DNA from 4 places in the Lysinibacillus sp. NPDC094177 genome. Region 1 is predicted to be linked to each of the others. Evidence: riboswitches for the same ligand, from Rfam matches in the RefSeq annotation. Region 1 holds a riboswitch; each other region holds the start of a gene.
The links. A riboswitch is a leader RNA that binds a small molecule or an ion and turns the genes downstream of it on or off. The one in region 1 is predicted to bind cobalamin.
Positions count from the first base shown of each region.

Region 2: linked by a shared signal. The riboswitch ahead of ACQKNC_RS00750 ((2Fe-2S) ferredoxin domain-containing protein) and the one ahead of ACQKNC_RS17225 (ABC transporter substrate-binding protein) in region 1 are both predicted to bind cobalamin.
Region 3: linked by a shared signal. The riboswitch ahead of ACQKNC_RS07585 (ABC transporter substrate-binding protein) and the one ahead of ACQKNC_RS17225 (ABC transporter substrate-binding protein) in region 1 are both predicted to bind cobalamin.
Region 4: linked by a shared signal. The riboswitch ahead of ACQKNC_RS12040 (ATP:cob(I)alamin adenosyltransferase) and the one ahead of ACQKNC_RS17225 (ABC transporter substrate-binding protein) in region 1 are both predicted to bind cobalamin.

Region 1 is NZ_JBNNTW010000011.1:89,430-93,771, reverse strand. It holds gene ACQKNC_RS17235 (adenosylcobinamide amidohydrolase) at 1-304, opposite strand, end outside; gene ACQKNC_RS17230 (FecCD family ABC transporter permease) at 301-1,302, opposite strand; gene ACQKNC_RS17225 (ABC transporter substrate-binding protein) at 1,299-2,264, opposite strand; cobalamin riboswitch at 2,515-2,697, opposite strand; gene ACQKNC_RS17220 (acyl-CoA dehydrogenase family protein) at 2,755-4,342, opposite strand, start outside.
Region 2 is NZ_JBNNTW010000001.1:148,245-152,586, forward strand. It holds gene cobJ (precorrin-3B C(17)-methyltransferase) at 1-1,508, opposite strand, end outside; gene ACQKNC_RS00750 ((2Fe-2S) ferredoxin domain-containing protein) at 1,513-1,884, opposite strand; cobalamin riboswitch at 2,023-2,207, opposite strand; cobalamin riboswitch at 2,628-2,812, shown strand; gene ACQKNC_RS00755 (energy-coupling factor ABC transporter permease) at 3,130-3,876, shown strand; gene ACQKNC_RS00760 (energy-coupling factor ABC transporter substrate-binding protein) at 3,878-4,150, shown strand; gene cbiQ (cobalt ECF transporter T component CbiQ) at 4,156-4,342, shown strand, end outside.
Region 3 is NZ_JBNNTW010000003.1:300,418-304,759, forward strand. It holds gene ACQKNC_RS07580 (GTP-binding protein) at 1-1,299, opposite strand, end outside; cobalamin riboswitch at 1,481-1,666, shown strand; gene ACQKNC_RS07585 (ABC transporter substrate-binding protein) at 1,835-2,836, shown strand; gene ACQKNC_RS07590 (precorrin-3B methylase) at 2,891-3,580, shown strand; gene ACQKNC_RS07595 (S9 family peptidase) at 3,902-4,342, shown strand, end outside.
Region 4 is NZ_JBNNTW010000006.1:85,957-90,298, forward strand. It holds gene ACQKNC_RS12030 (tyrosine-protein phosphatase) at 1-450, opposite strand, end outside; gene ACQKNC_RS12035 (helical backbone metal receptor) at 794-1,756, opposite strand; gene ACQKNC_RS12040 (ATP:cob(I)alamin adenosyltransferase) at 1,758-2,300, opposite strand; cobalamin riboswitch at 2,502-2,704, opposite strand; gene ACQKNC_RS12045 (glutathione peroxidase) at 2,993-3,538, opposite strand; gene ACQKNC_RS12050 (hypothetical protein) at 3,746-4,294, opposite strand.

The DNA.
Region 1 (4,342 bases):
GATAACGTCCAAGAGATACCGCCTCTCGTACACTGTTTGAAAAGGCATTAGCATGTAATTGTGGCAGCACCGCCATTTTTTTTGCTAAAGCACGAGCATTGTAAGAGCTACTATTTTTACCATCTATTAATATAGTGCCTGCAGTTGCTGGTAGTATACCACTTATTACTTTTAACAGTGTAGATTTCCCACTACCATTCGGCCCTAAAATCCCTAGTATTTTTCCTTTATTAACAGAAAAACTTATATCCTGGACGATCGGTACATCTTCATAGCCACCAGAAAGATGTTCAACAACAATCATGCCCGTACCCCCTTGCCTCTACGTTGCTTATAAAAAATATAGGAAAAAACGGGCGCCCCAATAAATGCAGTAATTACACCAATCGGTAGCTCTCTTGGCATAATAATTGTTCGTGCTACTAAATCACAAATAATCAGTAATGTTGCACCATTTAAAAATGATAATGGCAATAAATGACGGTGATCTGAACCCCAAACCATTCTCGTCATATGAGGAACTACTAAACCAACAAAGCCAATCGTTCCAGAAACAGCTACCGCAGCTCCTGTCAACATTGATCCACCCACTAAAATAATATATTTACTGCGCTTAACATTGACACCTAAATACTTTGCGCGTTCTTCTCCATATAACAGAACGTTTAACTCGCGTCTTTGTGTCCAAAGCATAATTGAGCCAATTATCACAAACGGAATAATCATTTGAACAAAAGGCCAACCCCGCATCGATACTGAGCCGAGTAGCCATCCGATAACTTGCCGTAGCTCTTCACCAGATAATGCAATCATTAACGAAATCAAGGAACCTAAAAATGAACTAAATATAACCCCTGTTAATATAAGAGTTTCCATTTTTAGCGAGCGGTCTACTATTCTAGCAAAACCCATGACAGCTACCATCGTTAATATGGCACCTATCATACTAAAGGTCGGTAACGTAAAATGGCCGACTACAGGTATGGATATACTAAAGAAAATCGTCATAACTGCACCAACTGATGCACCAGAGGAAACACCTAACGTATAAGGATCAGCCAAAGGGTTTTTTAATAAACCTTGAAAAGCTGCCCCTGCAATAGCAAGTGATGCCCCTACAAGCCCTGCCAGCAAAACTCTAGGTAACCGAATCTTCCATAAAATATTGGCAGCTGTTTCATCAGCCGCCTTATTCCACAATACTTCTAGTGGAATATGAACCGAGCCTATCGCTACACCACACCAGATGCTAATGACTAGAAGCGTAATCGCTGTTATATAGGCTACAATTGATTTACTCATTTAAACGCCTCTGGGTAGACGGCCTTCGCTAATTCCTCAAGACCATCTGCTAATCGAGGACCTTGACGACTTGTCGTGTTTTCATCCACTTGTACAATAGCTTTATTTTTTACGGCCGTAATTGTCTCAAAGCCTGGACGTTTTGGAATTTTCGTTAAAATATCAGGTACATAATTATATGCCACTACAATGACATCTGGATTTTTCGCGATAATTTGTTCTGCATCAATTTTATACCAGCTATTTGAATCCGCTGCCACATTTTCGGCATGAATCATTTCTAGCATTTCATTCATAAATGTACCTTTACCAGCTGTATAAATTTCTGGCTCATCAGACGACTCTACAAAGACTTTCTTTGGTTCAACACCCTCAAGTTTTGTTTCAACTTCTTTAACTTTTGCCTTCATATTTGCGACAATTTTTTTAGCTTCTTCTAATTTTCCTGTTGCACGACCAAGCTGTTCAATCGTTGTGTATGTTTCATCAAAGTTTTTGGCATCCGCTACAACAAATACTTTCACACCTGCAGCCTCAAGCTGTTCAATTGCTCCTTTTGAATTCCCCATACCCGATGCATGTGCAAAAACGATATCTGGTGTTAAAGCAATAATTTGTTCGATATTATAATCCATACCGCCGACCTTTTCTTTTTTAGTTGCCTCTGAAGGATAATCGTCATTATCTGTTACACCAACTATTTCATTATTTAGGCCAAGGCTAAATAATATTTCTGTGTTACTCGGAATGAGAGAGACAATCTTTTCAGGAGGCGCCTCAAGCGTAATATCCTTACCAGTAGCATCCGTTATCTTCATTGGGAATGTTGCTTGATCTACTTTTGTTGTCTCTTGTTGCTCAGAAGATGACGGCTTTTCATTTGTCGCCTCTTTAGTATTACATGCAGCCAGCAAGCCAATAGCTAAAAATGCTGATAATCCTATTTTCCAAATTTTTTTCATGTGAATGAATCCCCCTTAGTCTATCTGTGCATATAGTTAATGACTTGTTTTCCTGATTTATCGATATACTTTAGTTTTTCTCGCCCAAGGTTGTGGGTTTATCACCCAACATTGTGAGATTATCATCCACTCTTTCAAATTTATCGACATTTATCTTACAAAACAAATACCCCTCATCATAAAAAATGAGGGGGTCAAATCTGCACAAAAATACATATACAAAATCCACCATCCTATCCTCGTAGGCTACAACGTGTTTTCTATAAAGGCAGGTCTCCTGGCTTGTGCTCCTTACGCTTTTTCAAGCCTTCCCGAAATTTTCAGTGGCGCAGATTGAAAAAACTCACACATACAGTGGCGGGACCGCATCGGAATTACACCGATTTCCCTTTTCACTTTACATAAGTAAAGAACCTTTATAATATTCAGTTGATTTCATTATACATGAAAATCAAAAAAGTCGCCCCCATTCGAGACGACCTCTAATCAATTAAACTATGTCTGAGAAATACTGTACGGTTTTCATTGGTGCACCCATTTCTCGCAATGCCCATGTGCTCTCTAAATAAATATCTGCTAGCTTCTCATATTTGCCGCCGAATCTTTGCGCCCATTCAACCGCTACAACACTTTCATATAAATGTGCCATTTTCTCTGCGACCTTTTTTGCCTCAAACGTTTTCGTCGCATCATCTAAACGGCTAAATGTTTGCAAAGTTGAATCTAGTTTAGATAATTGCTTCACTACATTTTCGACTAATGGACTGTCAGCTAGTTTTTCTAGACGTCCCTCCATGACACGAACAAACATTTCGTGCACATGAAACTTTTCAACTAAACGAATGAGCTCTAAAGCTAAAATATTCGCTGTCCCCTCCCACACAGTAAGTACCTGTGCATCTCTTAATAACCGAGGTGTAACAAAATCTTCAATATAGCCGTTTCCGCCATGTAATTCAATTGCTTCACTAGCATAATGTACAGCTTGCTCTGCCGTTTCTTTTTTCATGATCGCAATATACAAGCGATTTAAAATGATGTCCTCTTTATTCCCCTGTCCACTAGTTACCTTATCGTACAGCTGAATAAGATCAAAAACCGTAGCAACTTCCACATGAAGCTTGGCAGCGAATTTCCCTAGTGTATCCTGAATCATAGGGTATTGCGTTAAAGGCTTACCAAATGCATGACGATTTGTCACATAGTGCTTCGCCTCTAAATATCCGCGGCGCATAATGCCTATAGAAGCAACCGCATTGCAAATTCTTGATAAATTAAGCGCCTCCAGCATATAATAAATTCCTTTATTTGGATCACCCACAACGTAAGCTAGCGCACCATCAAATTCCACCTCACCTGAAGGTACTGCTTTAACACCCAGTTTATCCTTTAAACGTCGAATGCGAAGGTTATTAACAGTGCCATCTTCATTTCGCCATGGAACTGCAAATAATGTTAAGCCCTTTGAACCTGCCTGAGCTCCTTCCATGCGTGCCAATACCATGGCTACCCCACACATTCCTGCGTTAGACGCGAAATATTTCTCACCATATAAACGATACTGATCGCCGTCCTGTCTTGCCTCTACAACATTCGCACCAACATCTGAGCCACCTTGACGCTCCGTTAAAAAAGTAGCCCCCTCATATAGCTCTGTCTCTCCTGTTGCACAAACATGTGGTAAAAAGCGCTCCTTCACCTCATCACTTGCATAATGATCAAGTAAAAAAGCCGTTGCCATTGTTAAAGTAACAGGACAGTAAAAGCCTGGCTCCGTATGTGATAATAAATAACCTTGAGCAAAGCTATAAACATAGTTGCCCTTCCTACCTAATTGCGGAATATCCTTATGCACATAGCCAACAATGCCGGTATTATACGTCTCTTCAATTGTTCTTTTATAGCCATCATTGACCCAAACCTCTGACACTTCTTCACCATAAGCATTATACCTTTGTAATCGAGGTTCACCCTCTCTATCCGTATGTTTGGCTCTCATATCAATCTCTCCTGCACAAAGCTCACCGAAATCTGTTAGCTCACGTGTTGCATATTCCACAAACTCTTTATCTAGCATC
Region 2 (4,342 bases), on a different contig from region 1:
TGTTCAGGCTCTAGCCCCTCAACAACTGGCTGGGCCGCATGTGCTGTACGACCAACCGGCTTAGCACCAATAAAAACATCAAATTTACTTTTACGATAAACAATTCCAATATCATCGAATACCGCTCGATAACACGCCATACCGCAGCCGTTAAAGCCAATATTTAATGTTTTCGGTAACGACATACCACCGAGCTTTGCTTGAATCTCTTCCGCATACGGAATCGAATCGTACTTTTCTCCGTAACAGAAGTCACAAGCCTTTAACGATAACACGTCGCCAAGTGGTGCTAGTAAAAAGCCAACTTCACGAAGCTTTGCGGTAATCTCTTCAGGTTCAGACGTTGGAATTTTCAAATGAATTTGATGGTCAGGTGTATACTCCATCGTTCCTTCCTCACCAACTACCTCAGCTAACGTCATCATTTGTTGAGGAGTAAAAAACTTATTGGCTACTCCTGGACTAACAGCTAATTCAAAAACGGATTCGATTTTTTGTTGAACGAGCTTAGGTGTTACTTTCACAGCGCTCGTTCCCTTCACCATTGCAAGAGCAGCTGTCGCCAATTCAAGTGACGATTTTTTAGGCTTTGGTTGTGGTGTAATAGCTAAACTGGGCTTAATACGATTGGCATTAGGATCAGTCGCAAAATCATTACGCGCTGCTCCTGTTTCTTGATTCATTGCCCATGGTTCATTTTCTTCCTTAAGTCGTTGATGTGGTCGTAACGGTTGTTTTTCTTCACCGAGTGTATATTTACGCTGATAACCACGTGGTGTAATCATTTTATTGTCGTAGAAGAATGTTGTTGAATTCCCGATAATAACTGTAGTTAACATGCCGATATCATGTTCAAGCATTTCTGCTAAAGTCGTCATCGTAATTTCCTGACGGTCACGATACGCGCTTTTCACTAGTCCAACCGGCGTATCAGGTGAACGATATTCTAATAAAATTCGTTGTGCCTCAACGATTTGTCTCGTACGTCGCCCACTTTTGGGGTTATAAAGAGCAATAACAAAATCCGCCATTGCTGCCGCTTCTACTCGCTTTGCAATTAAATTCCAAGGCGTTAAGTGATCACTTAAACTAATGGTACAGGCGTCATGCATAATCGGAGCACCTAGTAAACTTGCACACGAATTAATAGCAGAAATACCTGGAACAATTTCTACCTCGACACCAGTTGCTTCCGTCCAACCTAGCTCGATTAAAACCTCATACACTAATCCTGCCATTCCATATACACCAGCATCACCGCTGGAAATAACCGATACAACACTTCCAGCCTCCGCTTGACGCACAGCTTCCTGTGCTCGCGAAACTTCCTCTGTCATACCAGTACTAATAATCGACTTTGCGCTAACTAAATCCTGAATAAGTTCAACATAAGTTTTATAGCCTATGATCATATCACTTTGTTGTAGTGCCTCCACAGCACGATTCGTAATATGTTTAAAATCTCCAGGCCCAAAGCCAACTACGAAAATCTTACCTTTTTGCGCCATTTTGTTACCCCTCTTTCACCTTTTCAATACCTTTTATGGCTGTTGTCTGTGCTGTACGTTGTAACGAACCTTCACGCAATGTAAAGACATGCTCATTATGTAACGATTCATGATTTAAATCTTGCACAAGTGCCTTCGCATGCTCCGTTGTCGGCACGCGATACCAATTCCCCTGAGGATAAGCAATGACAACACAAGCATCCTTACACCTACCATTACATCGAGTCCTCGTTGTATGTATTTCTTTATCAAGTGCCAGCAACTGTATTTCATCACGGATTGCCTGTGTAATGTCCTCCGCATCTTTTTTCATACAGCTACTACCATTACAAATAAAAAGATGTGTTTTCATCCCCTCTAAATTCCAAGTTGTCATAGTCGTTCTCCCCTCATTTGCTTTTAGGAAAAAGAAAAACCTTTACTCTAGACGAAGAGTAAAGGTTTAGTAGAAGCCAATTAAAAACGAATATATAAGGGTACTCGCTTTCGCTTCAACTTCTCCCTCCGAAAAGTTTGCATGCAGCATCACATAAGCAGGTTTCCTGACTTAAGCTTCTTTTTACTTTCGCACCTTCCCATTTTTTATATGGTGGCCTTTGCGATTTCATCAGCTATTACAGTAGCGGGGGCTGTATCGGATTTTCACCGAATTCCCTATTATCTTGAAAATATTCAAGCACTTATGGACGTTTTATATGAATTTAGTTTTAACTTCTTTCAGCAAGTATCCAAACATCCGCTGAAAGAAGTTAAAGCCTCCGGCGGATGTCACAAAATCGGAAAGGAGTTCAATAAAGGATGTTAGCCTAAGATCATCGCATCCATGCGATAACGGCTAACTGACCTGCATCACGCAGGCCTAAGCACAAAGCCGATTCCGGACGCAATTATGCGGCGGCATAATTGATTTTGATAAAACTGTTTCTATCATAGCTTATTTTTTTAAAATTTCAATATTTCTTTCTTAATTTGTGACATTTTTATTAATTATTTTTAGAAAAATGTGACATCCATTTTCTATTTATCCGAATTTTCGACATAGAGACTAAATTAAAAATTTTTTCACAAAAAGTATAGCATATTTATGGAAAACCATGTTACACTTTGTCGTGAAATCTCACAACTTCATCTTTTTTCGGTGCGAATTGTTCAGCATTTCGCTTAAAAGGGAAGCCGGTTCAAATCCGGCGCGGTCCCGCCACTGTACTAGGGAGTTTTATAGATAATGTCACTGTCCAAAGGATGGGAAGGCCTATAAAACGTTGAACTAAAGCCAGGAGACCTGCCGAAAAATATGTGATCGTTTCAACCTACGAGGATGGGTGTGCGGCTTAGCAGATTAGAACTTATTTACTTTTTTAGCTATGCACTTTTCCCCCAAAGGGAGAAGTGCTTTTTTTCATTCAGAAGAGACTCCATCTCAAGGTAGTAGATGAGTACAGATATGGTTCCAACTGGACCAAAACACCTACTGAATGAAAAAAACTCCGGCGGATGTCACGGATTTTGAAAGGAATGAATTGTGCTTGCACAATTCAAAATTCGGACGCAATTACGCCAAGGCGAAATTATATTGATCGCATACTAATTCGAATAATTTTAATGTGAGGAGGAGAGATTTTTGAAACTCTCAGGTTGGAAGCTTAGTTATTTCTTATTGGCATTTTTATTCGTGCCAGATCGTGCATTTGCGATGCATATTATGGAGGGCTTTTTGCCAATCGAATGGGCAATTTTTTGGTGGGTCGTATCAATTCCATTTATTATTTTAGGATTACGTTCTATTCGAAAAACAATTGATGAAAATCCTGAAACAAAAATGATATTAGGTCTTTCGGGTGCCTTTGCCTTTGTGCTATCAGCTTTAAAAATACCTTCTGTAACAGGAAGTTGCTCACACCCAACAGGAGTTGGGCTTGGGACAGTTCTTTTTGGACCATTAGCGATGAGTGTTATCGGGACAATCGTATTATTATTCCAAGCTTTACTTTTAGCTCATGGTGGACTTACAACTTTAGGTGCTAATGCCTTTTCTATGGCAATTGCTGGTCCTATTATTGCTTATTATGTTTTTAAGGGCTCTCAAAAAATGGGGTTATCATTTTCAGTAGCTGTATTCTTAGCAGCGATGCTTGGTGATTTAGGTACATATGTTGTCACTTCTGTACAATTAGCACTTGCCTTCCCTTCTGAGGTCGGAGGCTTTATGGCTTCATTCACAAAGTTTGCTGGTATTTTTGCATTAACGCAAATTCCTCTTGCTGTTAGTGAAGGAATTTTAACAGTGATCGTTATGAACTTCCTGAAAAAATACAATGTCAGTGAATTAAAAGCTTTACGTGTTTTTTCAGCAAAGGAGGCTCACTAACATGAAAAAAAACTTACTGCTCTTAGCAATTGTTGTGTTACTAGCAATCGTTCCCCTATTTATTCAAAAAGGTGCAGAATTCGGAGGTGCTGATGGCGAAGCGGAAGCAGCGATTAGTGAAATAGATGCAAGCTACGAGCCATGGTTTGAAAGCTTATGGGAGCCACCAAGTGGTGAAATTGAAAGCTTATTATTCGCACTACAAGCTGCTATTGGCGCTGGATTTATCGGCTATTTCATCGGCTTAATGCGCGGCAAACATAAAGAAGGTTAAACGCTATGTTACTCATTGATAAGTATGCTTATATGAACAAACTAGCGACTGTTCATCCGCTAGAAAAAATGACGTTATCCCTTGGACTACTTTTATTGTCGCTTATCATGAGAGATGAACGAATATCACTCATTACATTTATTGTGATGAGTGCTTTTATCATTTTAGGCGCAAAAATCCCTACAAAATATT
Region 3 (4,342 bases), on a different contig from region 1:
CATTAATAAATGTACTTCTGCATAATGCTTTAATGGCTCAAAATGACCATAGCCTGTCACGGTTGTTGCAATCGTTTCCATATATAAAATCTGTGGTTCGCTAAATGAGATATCTAGCGAGAAGCGTTTGTTAAGCACGTCGATAAGAACCTCGAGTTGGATGACACCCATAATATGAACATGAATTTCTTGGAATTTTTCATGCCATAGTACACGTAATGATGGTTCTTCTGCTTCGAGTGTGCGGAAAATCTTTAATATTTCCTTTATATGCTGATCACCTTCATATTGTACTTTCGCCTGTAATGTTGGTACTAATTCATAGGGCTGTGGGATACCGGAATTACCAATGATATCTCCGATGTTAGCTTTACTAATCCCTTTAACTGCGAAAATTTCCCCAGCTTCGACCTCTTGAGCGCTTTCATAACGACTACCATTATATTGCCGTATTTCAGTCACTTTTTCTGTTACATCTCCAAATGAAAATTCATCACGCACATGTAACGTTCCTTGCAAGGCCTTTAAAAAAGTTAAACGTTGATGTCCATCATGACGAATTTTAAACACTTCACCTTGGAACGGGGCATCGTTATGAAAATGTGTCTTTGTAAGTAGGGGAAGCTGTGCTAGGAATTCCTTTATCCCAATATCTTTTAAGGCTGAGCCAGTAAAACACAAAAAGGCCATTTCCTGTTTAATCATCGTTTGTAAATGAGAAAGGCAGCTTGCGCTATCCAATGTCTCATTAAGAAAAGCATCTAGAAGCTGCTCATCACGTTCGGCAAGCCATTCCATCATCGAATAAGGAACATAGTCTGAACGGAGCGGTTCATTTACGAGTAGTACATCCTCAGAGCAATCCTTATGAAGCTGTGCCATAACGGCTTTAACATCTGCCCCTTCACGGTCAATTTTGTTGATAAAGAAAAAGGTCGGGACGTGATATTGGCGTAACAGTTGCCACACTGTTTCTGTATGACCTTGTACTCCTTCAACCGCACTAACAATAATAATGGCATAATCCATAACTCGAATGGCGCGCTCCATCTCTGGGGAGAAATCGGCGTGTCCTGGTGTATCGATTAACGTATATGTATCGTTTCCAATCGTCATGCGACCTTGCTCCGCAAAAATTGTAATGCCCCGCTGACGCTCTAATTCATGATTATCTAGAAATGTGTCCTGGTGATCTACTCGCCCGCGGGCTTGAATACTGTTTGTATGAAATAGTAACTGCTCAGAAAATGTTGTTTTTCCTGCGTCAACGTGAGCGAGTACTCCAATTGTTACATGCATAAAAAAATCCTCGTTTCTATTATTTCATCTATCAACATTGTAACAGAATTGGATTGAAAAATATTTCGTATAAAAATAGTTAGTATTTATGTCTGAATAGTGTTAATATATTTATGATAATAATTTTTTGATATTTTTATGAGATTGTGAATCTATTAATCTTGCAATATCATTTACAACAAAATAAAAACGACCTATTGGTGCAAATGATCTTTGTCATTTGCTTAAAAGGGAAATCGGTGCAAATCCGATGCTGTCCCGCAACTGTAATGGAGAGTCTATACGAAATGCCACTGTAGCTATGCTATGTGAAGGTGTATAGATGATGAACCTAAGCCAGGATACCTGCCAATTAGTTTTCTTTTACTTAAACCACGAGGATGGGGATAGTGAACAGGTTGAAGAACCTTTCTTTCACTATGCTAACCTCTTGGAAACAAGGGGTTTTTTTATGCCCTTTTCTAGAAAACTAACTTGGTAGCACAGAAGTCTAATGATTTCTTTCTATATATTTAACAACAAAGGAGAAGAGGACATGAAGAAATGGAAACACTTATGGCTTGTCTTTGCAATAGCATTGATCGCTGTACTAGGCGCGTGTAACTCAAAGGACAAACCAGAATCTGCTGCAATAGGTGAGAAGGTAGAGCCTTCACAAGCTGAAACGACAGAAGTAACAATTGAAAATAATGGAACAACACAAGTATATAAGGAAGCACCTAAAAAAGCGATTAGCTTAAATCAACACGTAACAGAAATTATGCTGGCTTTAGGTTTAGAAGATTCAATGGTAGGGACGGCATACTTAGATGATAAAATTTATGAGCCCCTGCAAGCTGCCTACGATAAAGTGCCTGTAATAGCTGAAAAGTATCCTTCTAAGGAGCAAGTAATTGATGCAGGTGCAGACTTTTTATACGGTGGTTGGAAAAGCGCCTTTGGAGAGAAAGGTGTTGGTACACAGGAAGAGCTTGAGGCATTAGGTATTCACAGTTATTTACATACATCCTCAAATATGACGAAACCAACTTTAGAAGATATTTTCACAGATATTCGAAATATCGCAAAAATTTTCGGCGTTGAGGATCGTGGAGAAGCATTAATTAAACAAATGACAAAGGATGTAGATGCTGTCCGTGCGAAATTACCGCAAAATGAAAAAGAACTACGAGTTTTAGTGTTTGACAGTGGTGATAAAGATGTCTTTACTGCTGGACAAAACTTCATGAATGAGCTTGTAACTATTGCTGGCGGTAAAAATATTTTTGGTGATGTGGAATCAGGATGGACTACGGTGTCAAAAGAGGATGTAGTAGAACGAAATCCAGAAGTTGTTGTTGTCGTTGATTATGGAGAAACAACGGCGGAAGAAAAAATAAATTTCTTGAAAAATGATCCAGCCTTAAAAGAAACGGAAGCAGTAAAAAATGAACGCTTTGTGATTTTACCGCTTTCTGCCGCGTCAGAAGGAGTTCGTGTTGCAGAAGCTATTCAAATTTTGGCGAAAGGCTTCTATCCGGATAACTTTGAAAACTAGAAAAAATATGGGGCTAGCGTTTTGCTAGCCCTCTTTTCATAAGGAGAATTATTTATGAATGCATTTCGTAAAAATATACCCGACAAAACATTTGCAAAACTAAACAATAATGGAGATTTTACCCGTCTTGCCGTAAGCCCAGGTATTATTAATAAGCATTATTCTCCGGCACAATTTCAAACAATTGCAAAGGTTGTAGGAGAAACTGGTGCAATCAAATACTCCGCATCTTACAGTATAATATTATCAATTCCAACAGTAGATGTAACAGATGCAACTAAAGAGCTACAAGACGCTGGTCTGTATGTGGCAAAGCAAGGGCCAAGTGTGGCTATGAAGGCTTGTGATTTTTGTGATGGTGATAAGATGGAGGCAGCCCCAATTACTGAACAGCTATATCATTCTTTAGAAGGGATAACTGTCCCAACAAGATTACGTTTAAACGTAAATGGTTGTGCCTCTGCCTGTTATATTGCGGTTTATGATGATATTGGGCTTGTCTACCAAAAGGATAGCTTTGATGTCTATTTAGGGGCAGTGCCAATGGGTCCAAATGCACAAGCCGGGACTCTGTTTGCAAAAAGAGTAGAAGTGGAGCATATTGAAGGTTTTTTAAAGCAAATCATTGAGCTCTATAAGGAACGTGCACGTCCGAATGAACCTTTTTATAAATTTTATCGCAGAACAAATTCTGCGGATTATTGGGAAATGTTAAAAAATAAGACCATCATAACGGGAGTGTGATTTCCGTACTGACTGAGTGCTTACCAGGGTGTGTCCGAAGAGCCGCTTCATCAGCATCTCGTTCTACCCGATAAAATGCTTATGTCGTTACTCAAATGCGTACACAACCACTTATCCCAAAATCAATCTTTGAAATAAATGATGTCCGTAGCTCTTGGTAATTATTGCGAAGCAGCTACGGTTTTTTAATTGTACTACATGCTATTGTAAAATCCTCTCTGGGATAAAAAAACAATTTCTCCTTTGAAAGCAGGAATAATACTTAGGGCGTCGAAATATTCTACTAAGTAATGAAATTTCGGCGCAAAGGGGATATAAAATATGACATCGAAACAAGGGATAAAACCAGAAGATCTATACCAATTAAAATCCGTGGCAGATCCACAAGTATCACCTGACGGAACAGAAGTTGTGTATGTAGAGACTCGTATTGATGAGAAGAAAAAGGACTACATGTCTAATTTATTTTACATAAACTTAAATGAAAAAAATCCTCAACAATGGACATTTGGTGAAGATAAAACGAATTCACCTGTATGGTCTCCAGATGGCAGTAAAATCGCATTTGTATCAACGAGACATGGCAAGCCACAAATTTTTGTGCTTTCAAAAGCAGGTGGGGAAGCGAAACAACTTACTAATTGTAAAAACGGTGCGACATCACCTGTATGGTCTCCATGTGGTAAAAATATAGCTTTCTCAATAAAGTTAGGAAAAAATGACAGCATTTATGATAAAGCTGAAAATGATAAGAAAGATGAC
Region 4 (4,342 bases), on a different contig from region 1:
CCCGACAGCGCAATGATGAACAAGCCCTAAATTTTCAGGGTGTTGAATCGTTGCCATTAACTCCTTGAACGAGGCATTATTAAAAGGCATTTGTGCGTAAAATTCTCGGAATATCTCTGGGCTTACAACCTTATAAAAATCTTTCCCACCAGTATTTGTAGGCATCTCAAAAGCATGATTTCCCTTTGCTGGTATTTGAATATTCTTGGCATACGGGAATACCGGATTAGGATTAGTTTGAGCCTCATGGTTGTCTCGATAATCAAAAATTGTTTTCACACCTAGTGTTTCAAAAAGCTCCTTATCTGCTTTCGTCATTTTACCAAGCGCTGCTGAACGATAAATCAAACCATTCTTAACAGCACGCCCATCTCTCGACTTATAACCACCCATATCACGGAAATTATAGACTGCCTCAAACGGAATAATCTTCATATCAAACTGTTTCACTCACTGCACCTCCCTCTGTTAGCAAGCATTCTTATCTCTATTTTATAGAACAATTCGATATAATACCAATATTCACACTAGGAAATGTCATCACTACTTAGAGCTTTAAAGGTATTTATTTGAGCGCTTCTTTGTCGGAGCGGAGCGGGTGGCCATATTATCTGATCACCTCTCACTCTCACCGAAGTAGAGCAGTTATCCACTCTTCCCGATCACTTTTCCTTCCAAGCGGAGCGGGGTCAAGGAATCTTCACAGTGAAGTGTTCACACTACCAGAGTAATTACCTAGTTAAAAAAGCTGCCCTTTAAAGGACAGCTCCAAAATTCTATTTTTCCATATAGACTATTTAAATAACTCAGGGTATGCGGCTTTTGCTATTAACTCAACAGCTTCGCCAATACGTGGACCTGGGCGGTTCGAAATATCAGTATCTATATAGTAAACTGCTTTATTTTGAATGGCAGTGATTGAATTCCATCCATCACGAGAAAGGATTTCTGCCGCTGGGTCTTTCACATAGTTTACTGTTGTTAAGATGACTTCTGGGTTTTTCGCAATGACATCTTCCTCAGATACCTTTGCCCAGTTTTGGAGATCAGCAAAAACGTTCTTTACATTTGCAGCATTTAAAATCTCTTGTTGGAACGTACCAGAACCTGGTGTATATAAGTCTGGCTTTGGACTAATTTCTAAGTAGATATTTTTCGGTTCTTTCACATCTTTGACTTTCGCTTGGACTTCCGCAATTTTAGCTTTAATATCTTTATCTAACTTGTCGCCTTTATCTTTGATTCCCATTACCGTTGCGATTTGTTGGATATCCCCGTAAACATCATCAAATGATTTAGCTGATTGAATGGCAAACACTTTAATACCGGCAGCTTCGAGACCTTTTAAGGCATTTAAATTTTCATCATCGCCTCCAGTCGTATAAGCAATAACGACATCTGGCTTTAACGCTAAAATACGCTCACTATTGAATTTTACAGTATCAGAAACACGCTCAATTTTTTGAGCTTCTTCTGGATACGAATCATACTCAGTTGCACCAACGATTTTATCACCCACACCTAAAGCAAATAAAATTTCTGTATTACTCGGCTGTAATGAAACAATAGTTTTAGGTACGGCATCAAACTCTACTTCTACGCCACGGTCATCCTTAACTTTATAGCTAGTTTTCTCTACTTGTTGATTTTCCTTAGAAACAGCATCTTTATTAGTATCCTCTTTCGCACCACAGCCAACTAATACAAGTGCCAGCATCAACACAGAAAGCCATTGAAGTTTAAACATTTTTTTCATTTCATTGATTCTCCTTTTTCTTTTTCATCGGGTATGACTTACTAATAAACGGTATTTCGGCAATACCAGCATGCCGATTCATATAGACAGCCATTACAAAAAAAACATTGGCTAGCAATCCTAAATAATCAAAAAGAATAGCTGGTACTTCTCGTTCTTCAGATACTTTGTGCAAAATGCGATATGATTTTTTCGCCTCACTACGGCATAAATGTAATGCAGTGGCAGCCTCTGTTCCTTGAGGTAATACAAAGTTCTGTATTTCTTCCTTAACATGACTAACATAGAAATCATAGCGATTACTTAGCCAAGTTAAATCATCTTCGGTTACCGCTAATTTACCTCGGACTGAGCCATTTACATGGTAAGCCATTGGCAAAATGGCTAATAAATCATCCGCTACTACCTCTAACGTTTCTTTTTTCACCGCTGTCAAAGCGACGCCAATATGTGTTGTAAGGCTATCCGTTCGAATTTCAAAATCTACTGTTAATGCCTTTTCACGCATAAATGGATAACAAGAAAAACGTGCATCTTTTTTCAAATCTAAGTCCCCGCTTTCTTTCATGAAAAATTCTTACTTTATAAACACCCTTGGATCTCATCAGGTGAATTAATAAGTGCACATAAAAAAACGCTGTTCCCACTCCTAAGGAAACAACGAAAATAACATAAATAGTGTGTCGTATAGACACGTCATAGCCTATGTATTTGCCGCATATTCTCCTAGCTTCCGAAGAGTTATCTATACGTTCAAACAAAGGTCGGTCTCCTGGCTTGTACAGTTTATTCAATCACGTTGTGAGTCATAAAAAAACCTTCCCATCAAATAATTCGACAGTGGTATATCTTTATGATTCCTGTACTTACAGTTGCGGAAACAGCTTCGGTTTTTCACCGAATTCCCGATTATGCTATAGTTTAGCACCCTTATTCTGCAAGAATTATTCACTTGTAAAGCAGTTTAACATATATTGATAGGAAAAAATAGCTTTGAAATGAACGGAAAACAAATGAATATGAACAATAGTAAGCCCTTTTTCTACAAAGCTATACAAAAACATTCTCTATTCTGATTTCAATGAGAGTTAAAGTTATGGCTCTTCACAATATGTACTTGACTGCACATTCCATGTAGGAGGAAGCTTTCCGTAAATTTAGTCTAATCCTCCCTCCATATACTTTCATCGACCAACTTTTTTAATCAAAAACGGATTTTAGTATTGATCCAAGGTTTTATAAGATTCTTTCAATAGCTCGCTCAATATCAAGCTGTGAATCTGTAGGTTCGAAGCGGGCAACTGTTTTACCATTTGTATCTATTAAAAATTTTGTAAAGTTCCAGCGAATATTACGACCGTCTAAAAAACTAGGTGCAATTTGGATAATTGCTTCTGCCAGCATTTTTTCCTGCATACTTGCCTTGCCGAATTCGCGATAGTCTATCTCGTGCTTTAAATAATTGAATAATGGGTGTGTCGCATCTCCATTGACCTGCACCAATTCAAAAATTGGGAATGTTACACCATAGTTGATTTTACAAAGTTGTGTAGTTTGTTCGCCATCTTCAGGATTTTGATTATCAAATTGATCACAAGGAAAACCTAATACAACAAAATTATCTTTCTCATATTTGCCATACATTTTTTGTAAGTCTTCGAATTGATATGTAAAACGGCACTTGTTTGCTGTATTAACAATTAACAGCGTTTTTCCTCGATAAGTTTCCATTGATAATATTTCACCATTTGGCTTCTTTACTAAATAATTATAAATACTCATTATTTAACTCCTTTTACTTTTTCATATATTATCAGGTGTGTTATTAACCATTTTGAAGACAGCATTTTCCGCTAAGGGCATCAAAAAAAATCCTATTATCGGTCAATAATAAACCTATTTTTTCCTAATCAACACGCCTGGATATATTATAAACTAATTCTCTATTAACGAAAGAATTTTCATAAAAAAATAGCCATTCCACGAGTTTTAATGGATGGCTTTCATATATTTTCTTTTGCATTTAACATCTTGTTCTTCATCAATTAAACGCTCCGCAATTTTTAGTAGCTTCGGGTCTTTCGTCTCATCGAATAGCTTTTTAAAGGATACAATAATATCATAGCGTATTAATGTCGGGTGCTTTTCATCTAAGCATATTTGAAATCTTTTCGCCAAATATGAAACGACTAAATCTCTTTGTACCTGCCCTGCTAAGCCTATTTTCCAAATTGCCTGCAAAGTATGCCTCGCAGTTACTGTTTTTTCATCATACGTTACTGCCCAAATCTTTAAAAAGTCCTCCAAAACCCTTTCTTCAGGATCACTTTTTGCTGCCAATGCGCATAAAAATTGTGCAGCACTTGCACGCACATGTCCATTTTTGTATGTAAGTGCCTGAACAAGTTGTTCCCAAACTGAATATGTCCAATCAACTGGTTCCTGCATAATTTTCATTAATTCTTCATATGATTTGTATTGAATATCACGGTCACGCTCTGTTAAATTACTAAAAAGTTGCAAAATCTCTTTTTCCATAATTCATCCCTACCTTTATTGTTTCAGAACGAAAAAAACTTTTAGATC